One region of the Microbacterium sp. Ru50 genome, then DNA from elsewhere that is predicted to be linked to it. Evidence: predicted binding sites of a transcription regulator. Region 1 holds the regulator's gene; each other region holds the start of a gene.
The links. The regulator HrcA, encoded in region 1, represses chaperone genes, less so after heat shock. The targets are predictions, from matches to a motif close to TTNGCACTCGNNNNNNNCGAGTGCNAA.
Positions count from the first base shown of each region.

Region 1 (4,516 bases):
CACGCAGGGCTACGCGAGCCTCGACTACGAGCCCGCCGGATCGCAGACCGCCGACCTGGTGAAGGTCGACATCCTCCTCCAGGGCGAGAAGGTCGATGCGTTCAGCTCGATCGTGCACCGCGAGAAGGCCTACGCCTACGGCACGATGATGACCGAGCGCCTGCGCAAACTCATCCCGCGCCAGCAGTTCGAAGTGCCGATCCAGGCCGCCATCGGCGCGCGGATCATCGCCCGCGAGAACATCCGGGCGATCCGCAAGGACGTCCTCGCCAAGTGCTACGGCGGTGACATCACGCGTAAGCGCAAGCTCCTCGAGAAGCAGAAAGAGGGCAAGAAGCGCATGAAGATGGTCGGTCGCGTCGAGGTTCCGCAGGAGGCCTTCATCGCCGCTCTGTCGGGTGACGTCGAGGGCAAGGACAAGAAGTAGCCCTTCCGGGAGCAACGAGGAGACCCATGCATCAGCGACGCGGGACCTTCCGAGACGAAACCGTCGACTACGCGGCGGTCGGTGCCACGCGCGCCCACGACCTCATGGCGTATCCGCCGGAGCACAGCATCCCGGCCGAAGACGCCTGGCGGATCGGCAGCGGGCAGGCACGCTTCGACACCGCCGCCGACCTTCTCATGTCGTGGGCCGCGCTCCGCGGGGCGGGTCTGCGCGTGGCCGACGTGCGGCCCGCCTCGGGACCGATGTACACCGGCGTCGCATTCGACGATCAGGGCAACGCCGTCGCTCCCAGCAGCATGGAGCACGAGCAGCGCTTCGCCGCGGACGGCACCCCGTACGTCGGAGCCGGAACCACGCTCCAGGTCCACGGCCGGGTCGCGGGCCAGAGCGCGGATGCCGAACTGCGCGTGATCTTCGTCGACGAAGAGCCGCGCCGGGTGGCGTTCGCCCTCGGAACCGTCGGCGGTTCCGTCGTCAGCGGCGAGGAGTCGTTCCTCCTGGAGTGGCGCGACAACGACGAGGTCTGGTTCGTCGTGCGAGCGTTCGACCGCCCGACCGCCTTGGCCTACCGCATGCTGAAGGGGCTCGTCCGCCGTCGGCGCCGGCTGCTTTTCCAGGGATATCTCCGCGCGATCTCGCCGCTGTACGCGACGCCCGGCGCCTGATGGGGGCGGCACTGCCGATCGGTGATCCGGTGCCGGCCGGCGGCACCCTGCCGGACGACCTCGTCATCGACCCCGACGTGCCCTTCGGGGTCTACCTGCACGTCCCCTTCTGCCGGGTCCGGTGCGGATACTGCGACTTCAACACCTACACGGCCACCGAGCTGCGGGGCGCGCGGCAGGACGCGTACGCCGACGAGGTGCTGCGCGAGATCGCGCTGTCGGCGTCCGTGATCGACGAGCGCGGCCCCCGCCGTCCGGCGCAGACGGTGTTCTTCGGCGGCGGCACCCCCACGCTGCTTCCCGCCGGCGACCTCGCGCGGATGCTGCGGGGAGTACGTGACACCTTCGGCATCGCCGCCGGGGCGGAGGTCACCGTCGAGGCCAACCCGGACACGATGAGCGCGCGGGTCGCCGACGAGTTGGCCGCGGCCGGTGTGACGCGCCTGTCGATCGGCATGCAGTCCGCCGTACCGCACGTGCTGGCCGCGCTCGATCGCACGCATGACCCCGCGAACGTGTCCACCGCTGTCGCCGCCGCGCGGGGAGCCGGACTCGACGTCTCGGTCGACCTGATCTACGGTGCGCCGGGGGAGAGCCTCGACGACTGGCGGCGCTCGGTCGACACCGCGGTAGCGCTCGAGCCCGACCATGTGTCCGCCTACGCGCTGATCATCGAGGAGGGCACCCGTCTCGAGCGGCAGATCCGCCGCGGCGAGGTGGCCGCGCCCGACGACGACCTGCAGGCCGACATGTACGAACTGGCCGATGACCGACTCGCCGTCGCCGGCTTCTCCTGGTACGAGGTCTCGAACTGGGCCCGGTCGGCCGACCAGCGCTCGCGCCACAATCTCGCCTACTGGCGGGGAACCGACTGGTGGGGATACGGACCGGGCGCCCACAGCCACCTCGCGGGCCTGCGATGGTGGAACGTCAAGCACCCGGCCGCATACGCCCAGCGTCTTGCAGCAGGCGATTCACCCGCGGCCGGACGCGAGCGCCCCGATGCCGATGCCCGTCGTCTGGAGTCCGTGCTCCTGCGTTCGCGGATCGTCGACGGACTCGCGATCGACGATCTGGACGCCGACGCACGCCCGTCCGTGGCCTCCCTCATCGCCGACGGTCTCATCGAAGGCGCCGCAGCCGTACGCGGTCGCGTCGTCCTCACCCGGCGCGGACGCCTCATGGCCGATGCGGTCGTGCGCGCGCTCACGGAGTGATCGCGAAGAGACGCCCTGCGTCGCCCACGCGGTAGAATTGGCACTCGCAGACATCGAGTGCCAAACAGGAGGTGACGGACATGGTCTCAGAGCGCGGACTGCAGGTGCTGCGGGCGATCGTGCAGGACTATGTCGACACCCGCGAGCCCGTGGGAAGCAAGTCGATCGTCGAACGCCACGCCTTCGGCGTCTCGGCCGCGACGATCCGCAACGACATGGCGCTCCTCGAGGACGAGGAGCTCATCGCAGCGCCCCACACGTCATCCGGACGCGTCCCGACCGACAAGGGATACCGCGTCTTCGTCGATCACCTGGCGGGGCTGCGTCCTCTGAGCGCGGCCCAGCGCGCGGCGATCACGACCTTCCTCGACGGCCCGACCGACCTCGACGACCTTCTCGTCCGCACGGTGCGCGCTCTCACTCAGCTGACCGGCCAGGTCGCGATGGTGCAGTATCCGTCGTTCGCCCGCGCCCAGGTGTCGCACCTCGAGCTGGTCGACCTCGGCGGCGGACGTCTCGTCGTCATCGTCGTGACCGATACCGGCCGCGTCTCGCAGCGCGTGGGAGTCGTGCGGACCGTGCTCGATGAAGGGCAGTTCGCCGTGGCCAAGGCGACGCTGCGCGCGGCCGTCACCGGCGCGGCCGTTCGCGATGCGGTCACCGCCGTCTCGGCGCTCGCGGAGGGTGACTCGGTCGGCGATCCGATCGGCGACGCGGTGCGGGAGATCGCTCGGATCCTCGTCGAAGAGCTCGAGACGTTCCGCCAGGACCGGCTCGTGATGGCTGGAACGGCCACCCTCGCCCGCCGCGAGGCCGACTTCCGCGGAAGCATCTACCCGCTCCTCGAGGCCATCGAGGAGCAGGTGACTCTGCTCCGGCTCATGGGCGAGATGGTCGCCGACGACCGTGGCGTCGCAGCCCGTATCGGCCGCGAGAACGAGCCGTACGGGCTGTCCGAGGCGTCGGTCGTCACGAGCGACTACGACGTCCCGGGCTCGCGCGCCCGGGTCGGGCTCATGGGCCCCACCCGTATGGACTACCCGACGAACCTCGCGACGGTCCGCGCCGTCGCGCATTACCTCAGCCGGCTCCTCGACGAAGACGAGAAGTCCCGCTGACCCCCACCCACCCACGCCCCTCCGGGCGGAAAGGCGATCCGTGGCTGACCACTACGAGGTCCTGGGCGTCGCGCGCGACGCGTCGCCCGACGAGATCAAGAAGGCGTACCGACGCCTGGCACGAGAACTGCACCCCGACGTGAACCCGGGCGAGGATGCGTCCGAGCGGTTCAAGCTCGTCACACACGCTTACGACGTCCTCAGCGACCCCGAACAGCGTCAGCGCTACGACATGGGCGGCGACTCCGCCGGGGGCTTCGGCGGAGCCGCGGGCTTCGGCGGATTCAGCGACATCTTCGAGACCTTCTTCGGCGGCGGCGCCGGAGGCGGTGGTCGTGCCGGGCGCCCGCGCTCCCGACGCGAACGCGGGCAGGACGCCCTCGTCCGGGTCACGCTCGAGCTGGGCGACGTCGTGTTCGGCGTGCATCGCGACATCGAGGTCGACACCGCGGTGCTCTGCGACACGTGCCAGGGCTCGTGCTGTCAGCCCGGAACGCAGCCGGTGACCTGCGACGTCTGCCACGGCGCGGGCAACGTGCAGCGCACCGTGCGCAGCCTCCTGGGCAACGTCGTGACGTCGCAGCCCTGCAACGTCTGCCAGGGCTACGGCACGACGATCCCTTACCCGTGCACGACCTGCCAGGGGCAGGGACGCGTCCGGGCTCGCCGGACCGTCTCCCTCGACATCCCCGCCGGCGTCGAGACGGGACTGCGCCTGCAGCTTCCCGGATCCGGCGAGGTCGGCCCGGCCGGCGGCCCCAACGGCGACCTCTACCTCGAGGTCACGGTCGCTCCGCACGACGTGTTCAGCCGCGAGGGCGACGACCTGCTCGCCACGCTCGAGGTGTCGATGCCCGACGCCGTCCTGGGCGCCACGACGACGATCGATTCGCTCGACGGTCCCGTCGATCTCGAGCTGCGTCCGGGCGTTCAGTCCGGCGATGTCCTCACCATCAAGGGTCGCGGGATCACCCCGCTTCGCGGCTCGACGCGCGGAGACCTGCGTGTCGGCGTCCACGTCGTCACCCCGACGCGCCTCGACGCGAAGGAACGGGCGCTCATCGAGGA
Region 1 is NZ_PQSV01000001.1:315,457-319,972, reverse strand. It holds gene lepA (translation elongation factor 4) at 1-427, shown strand, start outside; gene C3481_RS01420 (DUF1990 family protein) at 454-1,113, shown strand; gene hemW (radical SAM family heme chaperone HemW) at 1,113-2,330, shown strand; gene hrcA (heat-inducible transcriptional repressor HrcA) at 2,411-3,448, shown strand; gene dnaJ (molecular chaperone DnaJ) at 3,489-4,516, shown strand, end outside.

Region 2 (4,516 bases), on a different contig from region 1:
CATCGTGCCGGCCTCGAAGTCATCGCCGAAGTTCGCCAGGTTGCCGTCGACGAGGTAGAGCTGCTCGGGCGACACGTCGGCGCCGATGAGCTCGGGGATGATCGTCTTGACCTCTTCGAACGTGATGAGGGCGATCGCGTCGGGGCCGGCCGCGAGCACGTCCTCAACCTGGGCCGAGAAGTTCGTGTCACCGGTGTTGTAGAGCGAGGTCGCGACGACCTCGCCGCCGGCGGCCTCGAAGGCGGCCTTGGTGAAGCACGCGAGGCCGGTTCCGTAGGCGTCGTTGAGCACGATCATGCCGAGCGTCTCGTTGCCGTCGGCGCCGATCAGGTTGCCGAGCACCTCTCCCTGCAGCACGTCGGAGGGAGCGGTGCGCCAGTACAGGCCGTTGTCCTTGTACCCGGTGAACGCGGCAGAGGTGTTGGCGGGCGAGAACTGGATGGCGTTGGCCGCGATCACCTGGTCGATGAACTGCAGCGACGTGCCCGAGGATGCCGCTCCGATGATCGCCGTGGCACCTTCGCCCAGCAGTCGGGGGATCTCCGTCTCGTACGCCTTGTTGTCGGTGTCACCCGAGTCGCCCTGCTTGAGGTCGATCGTGATGCCCTTGCCCGCGGCGTTGATCTCGGAGGCGGCGAACTCGGTCGCCGAGATCTCCGGCGGGCCGAGGAACGCGAGGTTGCCGGTCACGGGCAGCGCCGTGCCGATCGTGTAGGTGAGGTCGGTGCCGGGACCCGTCGAGGTCGAGGTGTACTCCGGCGTGTACGACGCGGGCTCGGCCGCTTCGCAGTCGATGGGGAAATCGGCCGAGGTGTTCCCGCCGGCGTCGCCCGACGCAGCGGGTTCGCTGTCTCCGGCACAGCCTGCGAGGACGAGGGCACTCGCGCCGATCACGGCGATACCGCCGAGGACCTTCGCGGTGCGGGAACGGGTGAGAACGCCCATTGTGCTCCTTGATGAGTGGGAACGCGGCACCGAAGCCCCGCGAGGTTGGGTCAAACCTAGTGGCGCGTCCGCGTCGGCGATGTTGCGATGTGTTAACGGTCTGTTACGCGACCCAATCGTTATCTGCGGCCTCGCGTGCGGCCTGTCATTCCGCGGTTGGGACCGTTGTCACGACCGTCATCGCGCCGAGCCGACGAGCCGGAATGCGAAGCGGGAGCCTCAGACGACGGGAGCGACGTCGGATGCCTCGTCTATGCGCTTCGGGCGACGTGCGGCCCGGAGAGAGTCGACGCTCAGCACGACGAGGGCGAGCCAGACGAGCCCGAAGCCGATCCATCGCTCGAGCGGCATCGGCTCGCCGAGGATCCAGGCTCCCGTGATGAACTGCAGGATCGGCGCGACGAACTGGAGCAGGCCGATCACCGTGAGGCTGCTGCGCCGGGCGCCGGCGGCGAAGAAGAGCAGGGGCACGGCGGTGACGACACCCGCGAGGGTGACCAGCGCGGTGTGTCCGGGGCTCACCGAGCCGAACACCAGCCCGCCGGTGAGCGCGACGATGATCGCCTGAACGATCGCGACCGGCGCCAGCCAGAGCGACTCGAGCGTCAGGCCGCTGACGGCGTCGACCGACGGCCCGATCTGCTTCTTCACGAGGCCGTAGGTTCCGAAACTCGCGGCGAGCGTCAGCGCGATCCACGGGAAGGCTCCGTAGCCGACGACGATCACGCCGACGGCGACGGCGGCGATGCCGATGGCGACCCACTGCGCCACCCGCAGCCGCTCCTTCAGGACGAGGACGCCGAGGAGCACCGTGACGATCGGGTTGATGAAGTACCCGAGACTCCCCTCGATCACGTGCCCCGTGAGGGTGCTGACGAGGAAGACCTGCCAGTTCACGTAGATGAGCAGGCCGGCCACGATGGTCCACAGCACGAGGCGCGGCGTGCGCAGGATCGCGATCAGCTTGCCCCAGGCGCGGAGCACCGTGAGAAGGATCGCGCAGAAGACGAGCGAGAACAGGATGCGCCACGACACGACCTCGAACGGGCCCATCGGGGCGAGCGTGAGGAAGTACAGGGGCATGAAGCCCCACAGCACGTACGCCGAGAACGCGTAGATCCCGCCGAGAGAGCGTTCACGGGCGGGATCGAGGGGTGTCACGAGCCAAGCATAGGACGGTCATGACATGCTGCGCCGGTCGCGGACTGCCATCCGCCGCCGCGCGCCTGCCATGACGAAGGCCCGGATGCGGTGCACCCGGGCCTTCGTGGAAGAGCTCTGCGTCAGCGGACGACGACGGCGAGGACGTCGCGCGCCGAGAGCACGAGGAACTCGTCAGCGCCGAACTTGACCTCGGTTCCGCCGTACTTGCTGTAGATCACGCGGTCGCCGACGGCGACGTCGAGCGGAACACGGTTGCCGTTGTCATCGATGCGGCCGGGGCCCACCGCCACGACCTCGCCCTCCTGGGGCTTCTCCTTGGCGGTGTCGGGGATGACCAGACCACTCGCAGTGGTCTGCTCGGCCTCGACCTGCTTGATGACGATGCGGTCCTCGAGCGGCTTGATGGAAACCGACACGGTCTACCTCTTTCTTCGACAAGACTTGTTGGCAATCTCACCCTGAGAGTGCCAACTCCGAGTCTAGGGGGACGTTGGCACTCACGCAACGCGAGTGCCAACCTGCCGCGGCATCGATCCGACCCCGCGCGTAGGCTGTCGTGGTGGATCACGCCGAGCTCTCCGCGTTGCTGACCCCCGAGGGACTCCGTCTGGTCGACACCCTCCGGATCTCCTCGACCGCGGATGCCGCATCGGCCGTGTCACGGCTGCGGCGCGAAGGCCTCTCCCCCGACCTCGTGTCGGCGGTCGTCGGTCAAGCCCGGCTGCGCGAGCGCGCGCGGGCGAAGTTCGGTCCGTTCGCCGACCGGATGCTGTTCACCCGCGCGGGTCTCGAGCAGGCCACGCGTCTCGCGGTCGCCGCACGCCACGCCGGCCGGTTCCGCGACGCCGGCATCGCGCGGGTCGCCGACCTCGGCTGCGGGATCGGCGGCGACGCACTCGGCTTCGCGGGCATAGGGCTCGAGGTTCTGGCCGTCGACGCCGACGAGATCACCGCCGCCCTGGCCGCCTACAACCTCGCCCCGTTCGGCTCGTCCGCCCGGGTGCGCCACGGCCGCGCCGAGGAGACCGATCTCGACGGTATCGATGCGGTCTGGCTCGATCCCGCCCGCCGCACCTCGGGCCACAGCGAGACGCGGCGCGTCGCGGCATCCGACTACACGCCGTCGCTCGACTGGGCCTTCGACCTCGCGCGGCGGATGCCGACAGGGATCAAGCTCGGGCCCGCGTTCGACCGCGACGACCTCCCGCCGGAAGGCGAGGCGCAGTGGATCAGCGCGGACGGCTCGACCATCGAGCTGGTGGTGTGGTCGGGCTCCCTCGCCCGCGCGGGCGTGCGCCGTTCGGCCCTCGTTCTGCGCGGCGACCGTGCCGCCGAGCTCACCGCGCCCGCCGACACCGCCGACGCCGACCCCCGCGACCTCGGCGCCTACCTGCACGAGCCCGACGGCGCCGTCATCCGTGCGCGCCTGATCGGCGACGTGGCCCGCGCGCTCGAGGCCGGCATGCTCGCCGGTGGGACGGCGTACATGACATCCGACGCCGGACGCACCAGCCCGTTCGCCACGACGTTCCGCGTTCGTGACGTGCTGCCGCTCAAACCGCGTGAGATCGAGGCCGCCCTCCGACGCGCCGACATCGGCATCCTGGAGATCAAGAAGCGCGGCGTCGACATCGATCCGGCGCAGTTCCGCAAGAAGCTGCGCCTGTCGGGGAGCGCGTCGGCGACGCTGTTCCTCACGCGCATCGGTGATCGCCGCGTCGCCGTCCTCGCGGATCGCGTCGAGGACGAGCCCGGTGGCGCGAGTCAGCCCAGCAGCCCCGCCTGAGCCGCCGCCCACACGAGCCAGCCCGCGCTGTACAGGATCGACAGCGCCGCGAGGCCCAGCGCCCAGACGGCCACGGTGCGACTCTCCCACGGGTGACGGAGGGCGAGCACGGCCATCACGACGGCGGCGATGCCGAGCGGGAACGCCCACCCGACGAACAGTGACAGCGCGAGCGCGACGATCCCCAGGGCCAGCGCCCACGCTCCCGACCGCGGGAGGATCTCGGGCGCCGGAGCCCACTCGACCCGCGGCTCGGGCACGACGGGCTCGGCCGGTCGCTCGGCCGCGGGGACGAACTGCAGCGGGGTCGGCTGCGTGAACTCGCGCTGGAACCCGCCACGGTGCTCCCCCGGAAGCGGCGCGGCCTCGGGCGCCGCAGCGACATCGCCCGTCGGCGCGTCCACCGTGGGGCGCCGACTGCGCAGCCGGTCGTCGCTCACCCGCGCACCTGGATCTCGGTCACCGGAAGCGTCGAGTCCGCGCCGAACGAGAGGGTGGAGGGCTCGGCACCCGAAGAGATGAGCTCGGCGGCGAGCGCCGCGATCATCGCCCCGTTGTCGGTGCACAGGCTCAGCGGCGGGATGCGCACCGCGACGCCGGCGGCTGCAGCGCGTTCGAGGG
Region 2 is NZ_PQSV01000006.1:16,611-21,126, forward strand. It holds gene C3481_RS15120 (ABC transporter substrate-binding protein) at 1-945, opposite strand, end outside; gene rarD (EamA family transporter RarD) at 1,165-2,106, opposite strand; gene groES (co-chaperone GroES) at 2,229-2,525, opposite strand; gene C3481_RS15135 (class I SAM-dependent methyltransferase) at 2,669-3,895, shown strand; gene C3481_RS15140 (hypothetical protein) at 3,874-4,335, opposite strand; gene tsaD (tRNA (adenosine(37)-N6)-threonylcarbamoyltransferase complex transferase subunit TsaD) at 4,332-4,516, opposite strand, start outside.
Region 2: a site for HrcA is predicted at 2,600-2,626, ahead of groES (co-chaperone GroES). Genes of this name have one in related genera too.

Region 3 (4,516 bases), 950 kb from region 1:
GGCTCGCTGCGGCCCACGGTCGCTCCATCGCCGAGCGGATGTCGATGCTGTCGACCGAGGAGCTGGAGCAGCTCGAGCAGCTGACGACGAAGCTGCGCCGCCTGCCCTGACGCCCGGCGGAGCGGTCGGGCGGCGTCCCGCGGTGTCGTGGGGCGTCGTGCGGCGTCGTGGGGCGTCACGCGGTGTCGTGGGGCGTCGTGCGGTGTCGATTCCTCCCCAGGCGGGACGGTGACCCGACATTCTTTGACCGAACATAGGTCCGACTCACATGTCGTACCTTGCTGGCATCATGGGAACATGACAGCGAATGGCGTGGGTGGCGAAGTGGGACGCGAGGCCCCCACACCGTCGCAGGCGCTCGCTCTCTCGCGGTACGCGGAGGCGCTCGACCTCTCTCACGCCGCTGACATCGCCCGCACTCGGGCGCTGGCCGATCTGGGCCACGCCGCCCTGCACAACGCGCGCCGCGACGGCGTGCGCGGCATGGCGTCGGATATGGAGCTGCGGTCGGTGGCAGCCGAAGCGGCCGGGATGGCCCGGCTGACCGACCGCCGGCTGCAGGGTGAGATCGACCACGCGATGACGGTCATCGACGACTACCCCACTGTGTTCGACGCGTGGGTGCAGCGGCGGATCGAATGCGGACACGTGGATCTGGTGGTGCGCGTCGGCGCGGGGGTGCCGGCTGCGATGCGGGATTCGTTCGCGGAGGCCGCGATCGGGGTGTGTGAGCGGGATGTGCCCTCCCGCGTGCGGGGTGCGCTGGAGACCCTGGCAGCCCGGTTGCATACGCAGACGTTCACAGAGCGGCACAAGACCGCGGTCGCGGAACGGTGCGTGCGCGTGTTCCACGGAACCGACGGAATGTCGAACCTCGTCGCCAGTCTGCCCACGGTGATCGCGGCGGGGATGCTCGACCGGCTCACGCAGATGGGACAGTCGGTGAAGGACGCCCGGGTCGCGGGCACTGGCGGTGCCGGGGCGGGCGGGGCGGATGCCGCTGGCCGGGGCGCCGGCGCGGATGCCGGGGAGAGTTCGGCGGCGGATGCCGCAGAAGCGGGCGAGCCCGCCGATACCCGGACGATGGACCAGCTGCGCGCGGACATCCTGGGCGACCTCGTTCTCGGCGGCGCGCCCGTGGTCGACCCGACCTACGGGACCGACCGGGCCGGTGGGCTGGGGGCGATCCGGGCACGCGTGCAAGTCGCCGTCGCCGCGGGGACACTGATGGGCAAGGACGAGAACCCCGCCGAAGCCGTCGGGGCCGGGCTCGTCGATGCCGACACCGTCCGACGACTCGCCGGGCAGGTCAGCGAATGGGACCGGCTCTTCATCGACCCGGTCATCCGCACACCGGTCGAGATCGACACCTATCGGCCCACCGCATCGATGAAGAAACTCCTGATGGTGCGGGACCAGCACTGCCGGTTCCCCGGATGCCGGCGCGCCGCGATCCGGTGCGAGATCGACCACACGATCGATTACGCCCTTGGCGGCCACACCCACATCTTCAACCTCGCCCACCTCTGCCAAAGACACCACTCGATGAAGCAGTTCACCAAGTGGGAGGTCAGACAGATCGGAGGCGGGGTTCTCGAATGGACCTCACCCCTCGGCAGGACCTACCGCGAAGACGTCCCCATACCGGCCGTCTGCTTCGCCATCGACACCGCGAGCCCGCCACGGGATGCCGGAAGCGGCGGGCCACCGACGGACGAACCTCCACCGTTCTGAGTTCGGGGCGTGTGTCCGCGCACGTTCCGAGGCCGGGCACGACGGACTCGCGCGCCTTTGGTCACCGGTGACGCATCTCCTCAGCCGCGACGCATCGGCGCATCCGCGCATCCGCGCATCCGCGCATCCGCGACGCATTCGGCACCGACCCGCACGCGACGGGCGGCCGCCGCCCCCGAGGGAGCTGCGGCCGCCCGTCGTGCGAACGCGGATTTGCGCGATCAGTTCTCGATCGGCACCACCGGCGCGGCTGCGTCGGTCGTGACCTCGACCTTGCGCGGCTTGGCCTTCTCGCTGACCGGGATGGTCACGGTCAGGACGCCGTTGTTGTAGGTCGCGGCGATGCCTTCCGTGTCGACGCCCTGGCCGAGGTTCAGCTGGCGCAGGAAGCTCGCGGCTTCACGCTCGCGCGTGATCCACTTCACTCCGTCGCCGCTGGTGAGCGTGCGCTCGGCGCGGATCGTCAGCAGCTGGCCGTCGACGTCGATGTCGACCGAGCCCGGGTCGATGCCCGGCAGGTCGGCGGTCATCACGTAGTGGTCGCCGTCACGGTAGAGGTCCATCGGCATGCGACGGGGGCCGCGGCGCGTGTCGAAGAGGCTCGAGGCAATGCGGTCGAGGTCGCGGAACGGGTCGTAAGTAGCCATCGATCTTTCCCTTCTCTGATGCTTCATGTTGAGATCTGGAAGTTGAGCCCTGTCGGCTCAACTGCATTCAGATTAGCACTCTCCCCCATCGAGTGCCAAGGGTTCTCGCACGGCGAACAGCGCCCCGGAGACGGGGCGCGGAAGGGCCTCTCAGCACTCGACGACGTTGACGGCGAGCCCGCCCTCGCTCGTCTCCTTGTACTTGTGTGACATGTCGATCCCCGTCTGCCGCATCGTCTCGACGACGGCATCCAGCGAGACGTAGTGCTGCCCGTCGCCCCGCAGCGCGAGGCGCGCAGCGGTGACCGCCGTCGACGCGGCGATCGCGTTGCGTTCGATGCACGGGATCTGCACGAGACCGCCGACCGGGTCGCACGTGAGCCCGAGGTGGTGCTCCATCGCGATCTCCGCCGCGTTCTCGATCTGCGCGTTGCTGCCACCCATGACCGCCGTCAGGCCCCCGGCCGCCATCGCGCACGCGGACCCGACCTCGGCCTGACACCCGCCCTCCGCACCCGAGATCGAGGCGTTGGCCTTGAAGAGCGAGCCGAGCGCCGTCGCGGTCAACAGGAACCGCCGAATCCCGCGCCGACGGTCGAGATCCTCCGAGGCCAGGCGCGACTCCGCCGCGAACCGCCACCAGTACATCGCCACCGCGGGAACAATCCCCGCGGCCCCGTTGGTGGGCGCGGTGACGACGCGTCCGCCCGACGCGTTCTCCTCGTTGACGGCGAGCGCGAACGCACCCAGCCACTCCCCCGGGAGCTCCCGCCCACCCGCGGCTTCGGCCGCCTCGAGCTGCGCACGCATCGCGCCCGCGCGCCGCCGCACGCGCAGCATCCCGGGCAACGTGCCCTCGGCACGCAAGCCCGCATCGACGCACCCCGACATCGCATCCCAGATCGCGTCGAGCCCCGCGGCGACCTCAGCCTCGGGACGAAGCACCTCCTCGTTGCGGCGCGCGAGCCCGGCGATGCTCACCCCGTCGCGCTCGCACAGCTCGAGCAGCTCGGCCGCCGTGCTGAACCGGTACGGCCACGCGACATCGCTGCTCGGTCCGCCTCCCGCTCCCCGCGGAGCGGCGTCTGCCCCCGCCCGGCGGATGAAGCCACCCCCGACCGAGAGATACGTGTCCGACGCGACGAGATGGCCGGCGGCATCCCACGCGCTCAGCGTCATCGCGTTCGGATGCTCCGGCAGTCGCGTCCGCGGCTCGAAGGTCACATCGCCTCGCGAGAACGGCACCGGATGCCGGCCTGCGAGCAGCAGAGGTGAGCCGTCCGTCCAGCTCGTCCACGCCGCGCGGACCGCATCGGGATCGACCGTCTCGGGCGCGTGGCCCTGCAACCCCGCGACCACCGCGTCGGGAGTGCCGTGCCCGATGCCGGTCGCTCCGAGCGACCCGTACAGCACGCAACCGACGCGCACGACCTCGGGCAGCCTGCCGGCGGCCTCGAGCCCGACGGCGAAAGCTCGGGCGGCGCGCAACGGGCCGACCGTGTGGGAGCTCGAGGGTCCTACACCGATGGAGAACAGCTCGAACGCCGAGACGTAAGCGCTCACACCTCCAGGCTACGCCAGCATCTGCCGTACGCACCGGGCGACGTCAAGGGCCTGCCGACGGATACGCCACGCGCCTATCGTCGCGACCGATGACCACCCCATCCCACCCCCGTCTGGCATCGCTCAAGGCAGCCGCGCGCACCGCGGGTGGCGAGGCCTTCGCGGTCTCGCGCCTTCTGCTCGCCGGCAAGGCGGCCCTCGCCGCCGCGATCGCCTGGTACCTCGCGCCGTATGTGCCGTTCGCGCACGACGAGTACTCCTACTACGCGCCGCTCGGCGTTCTCGTGAGCATGTACCCGACGATCGCCGACTCCGCCAAGGCGGGCCTGCAAGCGCTGGGAGGCCTGGCCATCGGCATCGCGATCGGCCTCGCGGGACTGTGGATCGTCTCCGGACCCAGCCCGCGGATCATCGGCGTGGCGATCGTCGTCGCCGCGGGCGTCGCCGTCGGCGGCATCCGAGCTCTCGGCACCGGCCGAGACTGGATCGCCATCGCGGCGCTGTTCGTTCTGCTGCTGGGCGCGAACGACGCCGGCGGCTTCTCGGTGTCGTACCTCGTGACGATGGCGTTC
Region 3 is NZ_PQSV01000001.1:1,268,362-1,272,877, forward strand. It holds gene C3481_RS06085 (MarR family winged helix-turn-helix transcriptional regulator) at 1-110, shown strand, start outside; gene C3481_RS06090 (HNH endonuclease signature motif containing protein) at 298-1,734, shown strand; gene C3481_RS06095 (Hsp20/alpha crystallin family protein) at 1,956-2,381, opposite strand; gene C3481_RS06100 (L-serine ammonia-lyase) at 2,532-3,944, opposite strand; gene C3481_RS06105 (FUSC family protein) at 4,034-4,516, shown strand, end outside.
Region 3: a site for HrcA is predicted at 2,454-2,480, ahead of C3481_RS06095 (Hsp20/alpha crystallin family protein). Genes of this name have one in related genera too.